One region of the Cytobacillus kochii genome, then DNA from elsewhere that is predicted to be linked to it. Evidence: riboswitches for the same ligand, from Rfam matches in the RefSeq annotation. Region 1 holds a riboswitch; each other region holds the start of a gene.
The links. A riboswitch is a leader RNA that binds a small molecule or an ion and turns the genes downstream of it on or off. The one in region 1 is predicted to bind S-adenosylmethionine.
Positions count from the first base shown of each region.

Region 2: another riboswitch for S-adenosylmethionine. It lies ahead of metK (methionine adenosyltransferase); the one in region 1 lies ahead of LG276_RS06320 (2,3-diketo-5-methylthiopentyl-1-phosphate enolase).
Region 3: another riboswitch for S-adenosylmethionine. It lies ahead of LG276_RS07745 (PLP-dependent aspartate aminotransferase family protein); the one in region 1 lies ahead of LG276_RS06320 (2,3-diketo-5-methylthiopentyl-1-phosphate enolase).

Region 1 covers NZ_CP085254.1:1,161,414-1,166,128, reverse strand. The annotation lists gene mtnK (S-methyl-5-thioribose kinase) at 1-983, opposite strand, end outside; SAM riboswitch class I at 1,130-1,283, opposite strand; SAM riboswitch class I at 1,486-1,589, shown strand; gene LG276_RS06320 (2,3-diketo-5-methylthiopentyl-1-phosphate enolase) at 1,688-2,902, shown strand; gene LG276_RS06315 (2-hydroxy-3-keto-5-methylthiopentenyl-1-phosphate phosphatase) at 2,906-3,571, shown strand; gene LG276_RS06310 (methylthioribulose 1-phosphate dehydratase) at 3,568-4,197, shown strand; gene LG276_RS06305 (acireductone dioxygenase) at 4,184-4,715, shown strand, end outside.
Region 2 covers NZ_CP085254.1:3,578,903-3,583,617, forward strand. The annotation lists gene asnB (asparagine synthase (glutamine-hydrolyzing)) at 1-739, opposite strand, end outside; gene metK (methionine adenosyltransferase) at 1,310-2,509, opposite strand; SAM riboswitch class I at 2,810-2,934, opposite strand; gene pckA (phosphoenolpyruvate carboxykinase (ATP)) at 3,322-4,715, shown strand, end outside.
Region 3 covers NZ_CP085254.1:1,441,495-1,446,209, forward strand. The annotation lists gene LG276_RS07735 (MBL fold metallo-hydrolase) at 237-1,187, shown strand; gene LG276_RS07740 (CoA pyrophosphatase) at 1,221-1,847, shown strand; SAM riboswitch class I at 1,913-2,013, shown strand; SAM riboswitch class I at 2,197-2,307, shown strand; gene LG276_RS07745 (PLP-dependent aspartate aminotransferase family protein) at 2,384-4,183, shown strand; gene LG276_RS07750 (aliphatic sulfonate ABC transporter substrate-binding protein) at 4,208-4,715, shown strand, end outside.

The DNA of each region.
Region 1 (4,715 bases):
GCATCTTTAAATACTTTAGCTAGAAAAGATTCTAGAGCGCCTGGTACTTTCGTAAAAGGATTAACAACAGAATTTTCCCAAGCTTCTGAAAAATATTGAGAAAACACATCCCATACTTCTTCAATCTGTTGACGAATAACGATTCTATCGTTTTCGTTTCGTACAAGTACTTGGAAAATGAGATGGGCAATATATTGACCGACATCAAATCCAATCGGACCATAAAAGCCGAACTCAGGATCAATCACCTTCGTCTCACTCTTACTCGCAAATATACTCCCTGTATGTAGGTCACCATGTAGTAAGCTCTCTGCTTCTGTGAGAAAAGCATATTTTATTTTGGCTACTTCAAGCTTCAACTTGTCATTAGCCCATAGTTGCTGAACCACTTCAGCCAACTCAGCTTCAAAATCATTCGTTTCCACATCAAAAAATGGATCGGTGAATACTAAATCCTCAGTGATTTTACATAGTTCCGGATTTGAAAATTTAGCGACCAATTTCTTTTTCTCAAACGGATGAAGAGCAAAATCTGAAGTTGAAAACAATGTCTTTGCTAGGTACTCCCCAATATGAGCTGATAACTTCGGATAATGATCCCCTTGAATCAATCCGTCTCTTACAATTGTCAGATGGGAAAGATCCTCCATCACAGTTAATGCTAGCTCTTCATCTGTTGCTAGTACTGCTGGGAGGAGGTGAGGAACGAATTCACCATGCTTCTTAAGGACTTCTGCCTCCAGTTTTGCTCGTTTAAGTGTTAGTGGCCAGCTTTCCCCGACTACTTTTGCATAAGGGAGTGCTTGCTTAATAATTACACTTTTACGATTAGAAGTAATACGGTAAACATAATTCAAATTACCATCACCAATCTCTTCCACCGTTATTTTTTCATCCGGTAAAAACAGCTTTAAACTCTTCACGTATTCACACGCAGATTCCTCTGTCAAAGCGCGGTAACCTATATTTTCTAAAACAGCCATATCTCTTCCCCCTTATTTCTTTATTTATCTGTGGCACAAAACAGGGGTGACTACATGAAGAGATATAGTCGGACCTGCTTTGTCACTACAGAAACAAAAATGCCCCTTTCCAGTACAGAAAGAGGCATTCGTCATGACGATTTTGCCTCTCATCTTTCAGAATAACTTCTGAATGGAATTAGCACCGTGCCTTACATTAGGCGCAGAAATTCTCTAGCTGCGCCTCGTTTCACAACGATATTACGGTCGGTTGCTGGGTTTCATCGGGCCATATTTCCCTCCACCTGCTCTTGATAAGAGTATAAAAGATTCATTTTTTGAAATATCTTGAGCAAATACTAGCACCGATTATAAAAAAGTGTCAATCTTTTTTTAAAAAACTTTTCATCTTTTTATGGATAAAGGAATTTTGTCATATAACGTAAAAAATTCTCTGTTGACAGATAAAACACCTGGTGACATAATACAATTGTGCAAAAATTTAAAACGATAATCATAAATTTTCTTATCAAGAGCAGGCGGAGGGACGAGCCCGATGAAGCCCGGCAACCGATTCTAAATGAACACGGTGCTAATTCTTGCAGCAATCATGCTGACAGATAAGGAGAAGGTTCTATCACTGCGAACTAACCCTCTTCTTATTGATTAAGAAGAGGGTTTTTTATTGTCAATGTAAATTCGAAACCATCAGGGAGGGTTCTCATATGGGAGATGTAATTGCAACTTATCAAGTATACGCAAGACCCGGTTCATTAGAGAAAAAAGCAGAGGATATCGCTTTAGGATTAACGATAGGCTCGTGGACAGCGTTACCATTACTTGAGCAAAAACAATTACTAAAACATAAAGGCAGAGTCACTGCACTACAAGAGTTTTATGATGATGAACATCCCAATCGATTCGGTGAAGTAAGGTGCGAAATTAGTATCGCCTACCCTACATATAATTTCACATTTGATATTCCAGCAATCTTAACAACCGTATTTGGAAAGTTATCTCTAGATGGTGAAGTAAAATTATTAAACCTAGAATTTGATAATGAGGATCTTTCCCGTTTTCCAGGACCAAAATTCGGTATAAAAAATATAAGATCGAAACTAAATACTCAAGACCGCCCATTACTTATGAGTATATTTAAAGGCATCATCGGCAGGGATATTCACTTCTTAAGAGAACAGTTAAGAGACCAGGCTATGGGAGGCGTTGATATTGTAAAAGATGATGAAATTCTTTTTGATGTCAACATCTCTTTTGAAGACAGAATTATCGCAGGTAAAGAAATACTAGATGAAGTCTATGAAAAGACTGGAAAAAGGACACATTATGCAGTCAATTTATCTGGGAGAACAATGGATTTAGTAGATAAAGCAAAACATGCGACCGAATTAGGGGCGGATGCATTATTATTCAATGTTCACACTTACGGTCTAGATATGCTCCAAACACTAGCTGAAAACAGTGAAGTGCAGTTACCTATCATGGCACATCCTGCATATAGTGGGGCCTATACTTCTTCAAACTTCTATGGTGTGGCTCCTGACTTATTACTCGGTAATCTTACTCGCTTAGCAGGTGCAGATTTCTCTTTATTTCCTTCTCCATATGGTTCTGTTGCCTTGGAAAAAGAAAAAACCTTAGCTATCGCTAGACAGTTAACCGAAGAAAATGGCTTGAATCAGGCATTCCCGGTCCCCTCAGCAGGCATTCATCCAGGTTTAGTTCCGTTGCTTTATCATGATTTTGGCAATGATTGTATAATTAATGCGGGCGGAGGGGTCCATGGTCATCCTGAAGGAGCAGCAGCTGGCGTGAGAGCCTTTAGGCAAGCCATTGACCACGTCATACAACAAAATACTCATCGTGCAACAAAAGCGCAAGAATTGGAAGCAGCATTAGCAAAATGGGGAGGTACGTCGTAAAAGATGACAAAACCAATGATTTTTTGTGATTTTGATGGAACAATTACGAATAACGATAACATTGTAAAGATTATGGAGCATTTCGGTCCTATTGAGGCAAAACAGATCAAGGAAGATATTTTAGCTCAAAATATCTCTATCCAAGAGGGTGTTAAAAATCTCTTCTCACTTTTACCAACAAGTAAAAAAGAAGAGATTATCCATTTTGTATTAAATAGTGCAGAAATTCGTGAAGGATTTTCAGCTTTTGTTAGATATACACACGAAAACGATATCCCTCTTTATATTGTTAGTGGTGGAATTGACTTTTTTTTAGAACCAGTACTTGAACCTTATGGGCCATTTACGAAAGTATTTTGCAATCAGGCAAGCTTTGCTTTAGAAACGATAGATATTCACTATCCACACCAGTGTGATGAACTATGTTCTTCACAAGGTTGCGGCTGTTGTAAACCAACCATTATTAGAAAACACTCATCTCCAGAACACTTTAATATTCTTATTGGCGATTCGATTACAGACTTTGAAGCAGCCAAAATAGCAGATGCCGTACTTGCTAGAGATTTCTTAATTCAAAAATGTGAAGAAACTGGTATTTCTTATACTCCTTTTGAAACCTTCCATGATTGCATTGAATACCTCGATGAACTAGTTGGTGCGAAATCATGACAACGTATGAAACAGAGTGGGATACATTAGCTGATATTAAAGATGAGTTAGCGGCTAGAGATTGGTTTATGGGTACTAGTGGTAATTTATCCATTCGCGTAGATGAAAACAGCTTTTTAGTCACTTCAAGTGGACTTGATAAAAGAAAGAGAACAGTCAATGATTTTTTATTAGTAGACTTAGAAGGAAGGCCCCTAGAAAACACGTCATCTAAACCTTCAGCTGAGACTTTATTACATTGTGAAATCTATAAGAAAACGTCATCAGGAGCAAGTCTTCATGTTCATACAGTTGCTAATAATGTTATTTCTGAGCTTTTCTATCAAGAAGGTGTAGTAACTTTTCAGCATCAAGAGTTAATTAAAGCATTTGGATTATGGGGAGAAGATGATATACTCACCATCCCGATCATTCGCAATGATGCGGATATCCCTACATTAGCGGATCACTTTTCTGCTTACGTCAGCAAAGAGAAAGGTGCAGTCTTAATTCACAACCACGGGATTACTGTTTGGGGAGTCGATGGGTTTGAAGCAAAAAAATTATTAGAAGCTTGCGAATTTTTATTTCAATATAAATTATCTCTTATTCAATTAAAAGGAGGCGTTTTACATGGCCATTATTAAATTCAAAAACGAAGAAAAAGTGATTACTGATCAACAAGAGGTATCTACATTTTTAACTGCACAAGAAGTCATCTATGAAAATTGGAACATTGAGCAATTAGAAGTGACATTACACGAAAAATACGATTTATCTGATGATGAAAAGCAAGCCATACTAGATGCATTTTCAACTGAAATCAAAACCATTTCTGAAAAGCGCGGCTACAAAGCTGCAGATGTTATTTCACTTTCAGACAGTACGCCAAATTTAGATGAATTATTAATTAACTTTCAAAGAGAGCACCATCATACCGATGATGAAGTCCGCTTCATCGTAAGTGGGCATGGGGTCTTTATTATCCAAGGAAAAGATGAATCGTTTTTTGAAGTCCATTTAGATCCAGGTGATTTAATTTCTGTACCTGTAAACACGCGTCACTATTTTACTTTAGCTGATGATCGAAAAGTTGTTGCTATTCGCCTCTTTGTTACACCAGAAGGTTGGGTACCTGTTTACGAAAAAGAAAAATTGAATGCTT
Region 2 (4,715 bases), 2.2 Mb from region 1:
AGTCAGTTAAAACATCTTGAATCTCTTTAATAAACTGAGATTCTTCTTTTTGTACAGGTTGGAAATGTGCTTTCCAATAACGCTGGATATGCATTGAGCCACCGATTTTCTTCTTGAAATAATGACCTGGCTCAAGTTTCTTTATACCCACTGACATAGTCATCGGTTCAGGTACAAATTGATATGTCATATAATACTGCAAAGCATCATAATTAATGACATCGTTTTTCAATGCCAGCAGAATACTTTTCTTTTCAGAGGCAAAATAAGTTGTCTCACCATCTTCAAAATAATAGAATGGTTTGATTCCAAAAGGGTCTCTCGCTCCAAAAACTTCTTGTTTTTCTTTATCCCAAATAACGAAGGAAAACATACCTCTCAGTTTTTCTGCCGCCTTCTCTTTGTAATAACTGTATAAAGCAATAATCACTTCAGTATCCGAATTAGTTTCAAAAGTTAGTCCTTTATTGATTAATTCCTCACGTAGTTCAACATAGTTATAAACTTCTCCATTGAAAATAATCCAATATTTACCATTATCATAAGTGAGTGGTTGATGACCACTTTCAATGTCTATAATACTTAATCGACGGAAACCAAATTGGATATGGTCTGCACGATAATATCCTGAATCATCTGGTCCACGATGAGTAATAATGTTATTCATATTCTCAAATTGTTTATCTGCTTCTTGTACTTTTTGTGCTTGATCATGTATACAACCAATAAAACCACACATTATGTACGTCACCTACTTTTTATTTCATCTAGTTTGTATTTTTTCCCATACCTTGTATAGACGATAAGTTATTTTAAAAAGTTTCACCTTTCGAAAAAAAAAATGGAATGATTTATGCTAGGCAGTATGTTCATGTTTTCTTCTTCATATACTTAAGGTTGTTTATTCCTTACCCACAATTTAAGACGAAAAGATGACATTCATTTTAAATTTTTATGAAATCGTTTTCTTAAGGATTTCTGTAAAATATCGGTAGTCTAAAATATTATATTTATTTTGCTAATGTAATATCTAAAAAAACGACTATTGCTCTACTATCTTCGGTCCTTTTCACTTCTGATATACGAGCGAATCACTTTTGCGCCGCTATCTTTGGTCTTTTCACTTCTGATATACGAGCTAATCGCTTTTGCGCCGCCGCTATCTTTGACCATTCCACTTCTTGATATTCGAGCTAATCGCTTCGCCTCAATTGTAGGTCTATTAAAATTTAATGATAGCCCCTTTCCCACATAAAAAAACTGTAGAAAACTCATTAAAGGAGTTTTCTACAGCCATAACTTTTCTAATTTATTTTAAAGCTTCCTTACGCAATTCTTCCGCTTTATCTGTGCGCTCCCAAGGTAAATCAATATCTGTACGGCCAAAATGTCCATAAGCAGCTGTTTGCTTGTATATCGGACGGCGCAAATCAAGCATTTTGATAATGCCAGCAGGACGGAGGTCAAAATTGTTTCTAACAACTTCAACTAAAACATCCTCAGATACTGCTCCAGTTCCAAATGTATCAATACTGATGGATACCGGCTGAGCAACACCAATTGCATATGCTAATTGTACTTCTGCTTTGTCAGCTAGTCCAGCAGCAACAATATTCTTTGCTACATAGCGAGCTGCATAAGCAGCTGAACGGTCAACTTTCGTTGCATCCTTACCAGAGAATGCACCACCACCGTGACGTGCATAACCGCCGTATGTGTCAACGATAATTTTTCTACCAGTTAAGCCCGCATCACCTTGAGGTCCACCAATAACGAAACGACCTGTTGGGTTAATGAAGTATTTTGTGTTTTCATCAATTAATTCAGTAGGAACAACTGGGTTAATTACATGCTCTTTTAAATTGCGTTGAATTTGCTCTAAACTGATTTCTGGATGGTGCTGCGTAGAGATAACAATTGTATCAATACGTACAGGTTTGTTGTTTTCATCATATTCTACTGTTACTTGTGTTTTACCATCTGGGCGAAGGTAAGGTAAGATTTCCTCTTTTCTTACTTCAGCTAAACGGCGAGAAAGTTTATGCGCTAATGAAATAGGTAATGGCATAAGCTCTTTTGTTTCATTACATGCAAAGCCAAACATTAAACCTTGATCTCCAGCACCAATGGCTTCAATTTCTGCATCAGTCATCTGTCCTTCACGCGCTTCTAATGCTTGGTCTACACCCATAGCAATATCTGCTGACTGCTCATCAATAGAAGTTAATACAGCACATGTTTCAGAGTCAAAGCCATATTTTGCACGTGTATAACCAATTTCCTTAATGGTTTCACGAACGATTTTTGGAATATCTACATATGTGGATGTAGTGATTTCTCCTGCAACCAATACAAGACCTGTAGTAACAGACGTTTCCGCAGCAACCCTCGCATTTGGGTCCTGTGATAAAATAGCATCTAATATTGCATCAGATATTTGGTCACTGATCTTATCCGGATGACCTTCAGTTACTGATTCAGAAGTAAACAATCTACGTTTTGTTGACATCTGACTTCCTCCTTATTTATCGAATCAATAAGACTTTATTATAGTCTTTATTTTTGATACGGAACTCATTCCCTTATTTGAATCTTCATTATTTATGGGCCAATGTTTATCTCATACCCTTAATAACCTATGCGCTAACTTGGAATATTGAGAATAAAATGGTTGGTCTTTTTCCCATACATAAATAGTACATTCCAAAAGCCGCTCCTCGTATTCGCCAACATCATGTTAAAAAGCATGAAAAAAAACCTCTTCTCTGATTTAGTGAAAAGGTTGAAGCAAAATGATTCGCGCCTTTCACTCTTATCGTTCAAGGATAGTAGTAATAAATCCTTGCATCAGGTTAGCACCTTTGCTCATGAAAATGTAGTTGGCAGGTTGCTGGGTTTCATAGGGCCTGTCCCTCCACCAGCTCGGGATAAGAGAGTATCCGTTCAAGGATTCATCATAACTTACACATGGAATATAGTCAAATGTTTTTCATTAACAATTCCATGTAAAAATTGTCATATACGACTCTATAAACTTTAGTTTTGATAACGGATAATTTTAGTTAAGATCATACCGTTCTTTTTCCTTAATATATATAAAAATTACAACAAATTTGCTGATTATCCTTTTTAAATTTGCAAAAGCTATTTATAATGAATACTGCCTGTATTTGTGACAATTTCATTAATTATATAAAAATGATTTATATAGTATAGACTGAATGAATAAATGTGTTATACTATTTTTGAAGAAATAATCACAAATAGCGACTGAGATGCATATCTCTTAAATAATATTATATAAAGGAAGGTATTCATCAGATGAATTCTGTATCGATAACTGAGTTAAATGATTTACTAAAAGGCGAAAACATCCAAGTTCAATTATCTGTTCCGCAACTAGTTGAAAAAGTATTAAACAGAAACGAAGGTGTTCTTACATCTACTGGTGCAATTCGCGCGACAACAGGTAAGTATACAGGTCGTTCACCTAAAGACAAATATACTGTTGAAGAAGCAAGCTCTAAAGATAAAATTGACTGGGGAAGTGTGAACCAACCAATTTCTGAAGCAGTCTTCAATAACTTATACAACAAGGTGATTGCTTTCTTAAAAGAGAAAGAAGAAGTTTTCGTATTCAAAGGATTTGCTGGTGCGGATAAAAAACACCGTATGCCAATCCAAGTAATTAATGAATATGCTTGGCATAACCTTTTTGCACACCAATTATTTATTCGTCCTACAGAAGAAGATTTATTAGATCACGAATCTGAATTTACAGTTATTTCAGCACCTAATTTCAAAGCAGACCCAGCAGTTGACGGTACAGCTTCAGAAACTTTTATTATCGTTTCATTTGAACGCCGTATTGTACTTATTGGTGGTACTGAGTATGCTGGTGAGATGAAAAAATCTATTTTCTCTGTTATGAACTACATGCTTCCTGAAAATGGGATTCTCCCTATGCACTGTTCAGCCAATGTTGGCCGCGAAGGTGATGTTGCTTTATTCTTTGGCCTTTCCGGAACTGGTAAAACAACATTATCAGCTGATCCAAACCGTCGTTTAATCGGTGATGATGAGCATGGCTGGTCTCCAAATGGAGTATTCAACATTGAAGGTGGTTGCTATGCGAAGTGTATCGACCTTACACGTGAAAAAGAACCACAAATTTTCGATGCCATCCGTTTTGGCGCAGTACTTGAGAATGTTGTTTTAGACAAAGAAACACGCGTAGCAGATTATGCGGACAATACGCTAACAGAAAACACGCGTGCGGCTTACCAATTACAAGCAATTGACAATATTGTTGACCCAAGTATTGCAGGTCACCCGAACACTATCATCTTCTTAACAGCTGATGCTTCTGGTGTATTACCTCCAATCTCTAAATTGAATAAAGAACAAGCAATGTATCACTTCCTAAGTGGATACACTTCTAAGCTGGCTGGTACTGAGCGTGGTATTACTTCACCACAAGCGACTTTCTCCACTTGTTTTGGATCACCATTCTTACCATTACCAGCTCAACAATATGCAGAAATGCTTGGTAAAAAAATTGACGAGCATAACGCGAAAGTATTCCTAGTAAACACTGGTTGGACTGGTGGCGAATATGGTGTAGGCAGCCGTATGAAGCTTGCTTATACACGAGCAATGGTTGAAGCTGCTCTAGAAGGCGAACTTAATTCTGTTGAGACAGTAACTGACCAAGT
Region 3 (4,715 bases), 280 kb from region 1:
AGTTCTGAAGTGTAATAGCTTACTTACGAGCGTTTCGGAGGCAGGTTTTGAAAAATGATGAGAACAAAGCAATCGAGCTTTTTAGTTATATCACAGCGATTGATGCTGTGTTTTTTTTTGCTCAACTGACTAAGCACTAGGTAGATTTGAGCACTTTTATCTGTAATTCTTTTAAGTAGCTCTCTTCATCTACTTATGTCATAATTTTCATAAAGAGTAATATGGAGGGGTTTCCTTTGCACAAAATTCAAGATTTAGGTAATGATATTCAACTGATTGATTTAATGGATTTACAAACACCTGAGCGTACGGGGGCGTATATATTAGGTGCTGAAGAATTAACAGTGATTGAAACAAGCGCTAGTCCTTCGATTCCTCACCTTATAGAAGGGTTGCAAGAATTGAACATTAACCTAGAAGATATCAAGCATATTATTGTCACCCATGTACATTTAGACCATGCTGGTGGAACTGGTTTGTTCTTAGAACAATGTCCAGAAGCAAAAGTATATGTTCATCCAAGAGGTAAACGGCATTTAGCTGACCCTAGTAAATTAATTGCTGGTGCTAGAATGGTATATGGCGATGAGTTTGATCAACTATTTAATCCGATTGTGCCAATTGATGAGAAGAGGTTAGTCGCGATGGAAGAGGGACAATCATTGGATATCGGTGGACGTTTGTTAACTTTCTATGATACCCCTGGCCATGCAAAGCACCACTTTTCAATCCATGATTCGAAAAGTAATGGCTTCTTTACTGGCGATACAATTGGCGTATTTTATCCTGGCATAGCAAGAAAAGGATATCCATTAGTCCTGCCATCGACTTCTCCTAATCAGTTTGATCCAGAGGCGATGTTATCTTCTGTTGAAAAAATCGAATCACTTCAACCACAACATATCTTTTTTGGGCATTATGGTGAGGGCCCTGAACCAAAGGATGTTTTTACACAAATTCGTTATTGGTTACCTATATTTACTTCAGTTGCAGATGACGTTTTTCTCCAAGAAAATGACATAATAAAAATGCAGGAAGCCATACAATCGGAATTGTTGGAACAAGTAAAACATTATTTATTAACAGCGCACCATGTTGAACTTAGTGCAGAGGATAAGAAGCTAATAGGCTTAGATTTAAATGTCTGCACAATGGGGATGATTGATAGATTGCAGAAAGAGAAATAAAGATTTAAGTCGTGTGGTTTGGAGGTAATTAACATGGATTTGGAAGAAATAAGATCAGAGATACAGCATCGTCAATCAGATATATTGGGTAGCTCTAGATTGGTTAAATTCGCTGTTCTTCTTCCCCTAATAGAAAAAGATGGAGAAATACATATTTTGTTTGAAGTACGGTCTTTATCTATGAGAAGACAGCCAGGGGAAATTTGCTTTCCTGGGGGGAAAATGGATCAAGACGATGTGGATTTGATTGAGACGGCAAAAAGGGAGACCAGTGAAGAGTTAGGTATCCCAATTGGAGAAGTCTCTGTTTTTTCAGAACTTGATTATGTAGTGACACCTTATGATACAGTGATTTATCCGTTTGTAGGCACAATAGAGAGCATCAGTGATCTTAAGCTAAATCCAGAGGAAGTGGATCAAATTTTCACAGTACCACTTGCTTATTTTTTGAAAGAGGGACCATCAATTCATTATATTGAGATGAAGCCAGAGCCTAATAGTAGCTTCCCTTATCATCTCATTCCTAATGGGGAAAAATATAAATGGCAAACGCGAAGGATGCAAGAAATTTTTTATACTTATAAAGGTCATGTGATATGGGGGTTAACAGCTAAGATACTGTATCATTTTTTGACACTTATCCAGGATGAAAATAAATAAATTTTCAAAATGTTATTGACGATTCCCTATAAAAGGGTATATGATGTTAAACAAATAAATAGAACTTCTTATCCAGAGAGGCGGAGGGACTGACCCAGTGAAGCCTCGGCAACCAGCAATCTTTTGTATGGTGCCAATTTCAGAGGATATTATCCAAAGATAAGGAGAAGGTGAGCGTGTGAATTCAAAGCCCTTCTGCCCTTCTTGGTGGAAGGGCTTTTTATGTGATGAAGCCAATAATATTTTATTGGAATATAAAATATATTCAGATTTTATATTGACGACAATTTGTTTTTTGGATATAATTCTATTTGTAATTAAAGTATTAACGCTTTAAAAAATAAAATATTTCTTATCGAGAGTGACGGAGGGATCAGGCCCTATGAAGTCCGGCAACCTTCAAGCAAATGCTTGAAAAGGTGCTAAATCCTGCAGGCAGTGAATGTCTGGAAGATAAGATGAGGCAACCCCCTCTTCTTATGAAGAGGGGGTTATTTATTTTAATTATCCGACTAAAAAGTAGAGGAGAGTATATAATGACGAATCAATTTAACACTTATGATGATGAGACGATTTTATTACATGGAGGTCAATCACCAGACCCGACAACGGGATCTCGTGCAGTTCCTATTTATCAAACGAGTTCATATGTTTTTCATAATACAGATCATGCGCAAAGCCTATTTTCATTGGATGAGACGGGAAATATCTATTCACGAATCGGTAATCCAACGGTAGATGTATTAGAAAAACGTATTGCTTTATTAGAAGATGGGGTAGCGGCAGTAGCGACTTCATCTGGAATGGCAGCTATAGCTCTTTCGATTATGAATATTGCCCAAGCGGGTGATGAGATTGTTGCAGCTTCGAACCTTTATGGTGGAACATATAATCTTTTTGCTATAACACTTCCGAAATATGGGATTAAAGTTCATTTTGTTGATGGTTCTGACCCTGAGAATTACCGTAAAGCGATTACGCCAAAAACTAAGGCTTTATATGGAGAGATTATTGGGAACCCAAGTCTTCATGTCCTAGATGTAGAGGCAGTTGCAAATATTGCTCATGAAAATGATATTCCTCTTATTATTGATAATACTTTCGCTTCACCTTATCTTTGCAAACCAATCCAATGGGGTGCAGATATTGTCATTCACTCGGCAACAAAATGGATTGGAGGTCATGGAACAACAATTGGTGGACTTGTAGTTGATGGCGGACGATTTAATTGGAATCATGATAAGTTTCCTGGTTTTACTCAGCCAGACCCAAGTTATAACGGTATTGTTTATGCGAATGAGTTTGGTACTCTCGCTTTCAGTACAAAGCTTCGTGTTCAGTTGCTGCGCGATTTTGGGTCATCATTAAGCCCACATAGTGCATTTCTTTTACTCCAAGGATTGGAAACACTCCATTTACGTATAGAGAAACATACGGAAAATGCAGCGAAGATAGCTCATTTCTTAAACGCCCATCCAGCTGTCGATTGGGTCGCATATCCAGGTTTAGCAGAGCATCCAGCGCATGAACTCGCGAAGAAATATTTAAACACTGGCTTCGGTTCCATTGTGAACTTCGGTATTAAAGGTGGCCGAGATGCAGGTAAGAAAGTGATAGATACCATTGCATTGTGGTCTCATGTAGCCAATGTAGGGGATGCGAAGTCACTCATTATTCATCCGGCTTCAACCACTCATCAACAGTTAAGTGCAGAAGATTTAATTAAAAGCGGTGTAAGTGAGGAGCTCATACGTTTATCAGTTGGGATTGAATCGGTTAGAGATTTAACCAATGACTTAGATCAAGCCTTCTTTGAAGCGACTGGTATTTCTTCGAAGGGAGAACAAAAAGGAGAAACAGCAGTAAATGATGAAGGTGTTATTCGGTGGGCATTACAATCATCCTCATTAAAAGAAGATGTGGATGGCGAAGAGGTGCAAAGAGCAAAAAGGATTGCTGTTGTTGGTTTAAGTGGAAATCCTGCTAGACCAAGTTACCGTTTAGCAAGAAAAATGCAAAGATTAGGTTATCAAATCGTGCCAGTTAATCCAAGAGAAACAGAAGTATTAGGTGAACAGGCATATCCAAATTTAAAATCCATTCCTTATACCATTGATATTGTGCAAGTATTTAGAAGCCCTGAAGCTGCGATAGAAGTGGCGAAAGAGGCAGTAGAAATCCAACCAAAAGTGTTCTGGCTGCAAGAAGGTGTCATTTCTCCAAAAGCAGTTGAAATAGCAAAAGAAGCTGGACTTGAAGCGGTACAAAATCGCTGCACATATAAAGAGGCACAGAGATTAAGAGGTTCTATTGTAACCTTTGCTTGTGAAATTTAAAACCGAGGTTGAGGAGAGTCATCAATGAAGAAATGGTTCGTATTTTTAATTGTCGTTTTATCAATTGGATTCATTAGTGCTTGCGGGGATAGTGAGGCAAGCACTAATGATAGCAATGGCGAAGGAAAACCAGAAAAAATTGTTTTAGACTATGCCTATTATTCTCCAACAAGTGTCATTTTAAAGAAATTCGGTTGGGCAGAAGAAGCGTTTGCCGAAGATGATATTGATGTTGAGTTTGTCCTCAGTCAAGGGAGTAATAAGGCACTTGAGTTTCTTAATAGCAGCAGTGTAGATTTTGGTTCAACTGCAGGTGCAGCGGCATTAATTGCAAAAGCAAATGGTGCTCCAATTGAATCAGTCTATATATACTCAAAACCAGAATGGACGGCATTAGTTGCACCGAAAGGATCAGCTATCAAATCAGTTGAAGACTTGAAGGGAAAGAAAGTAGCAGCAACGATTGGAACAGATCCATATATCTTTTTACTGCGCTCTTTAAATGAAGCCGGATTGACATCAACGGATGTAG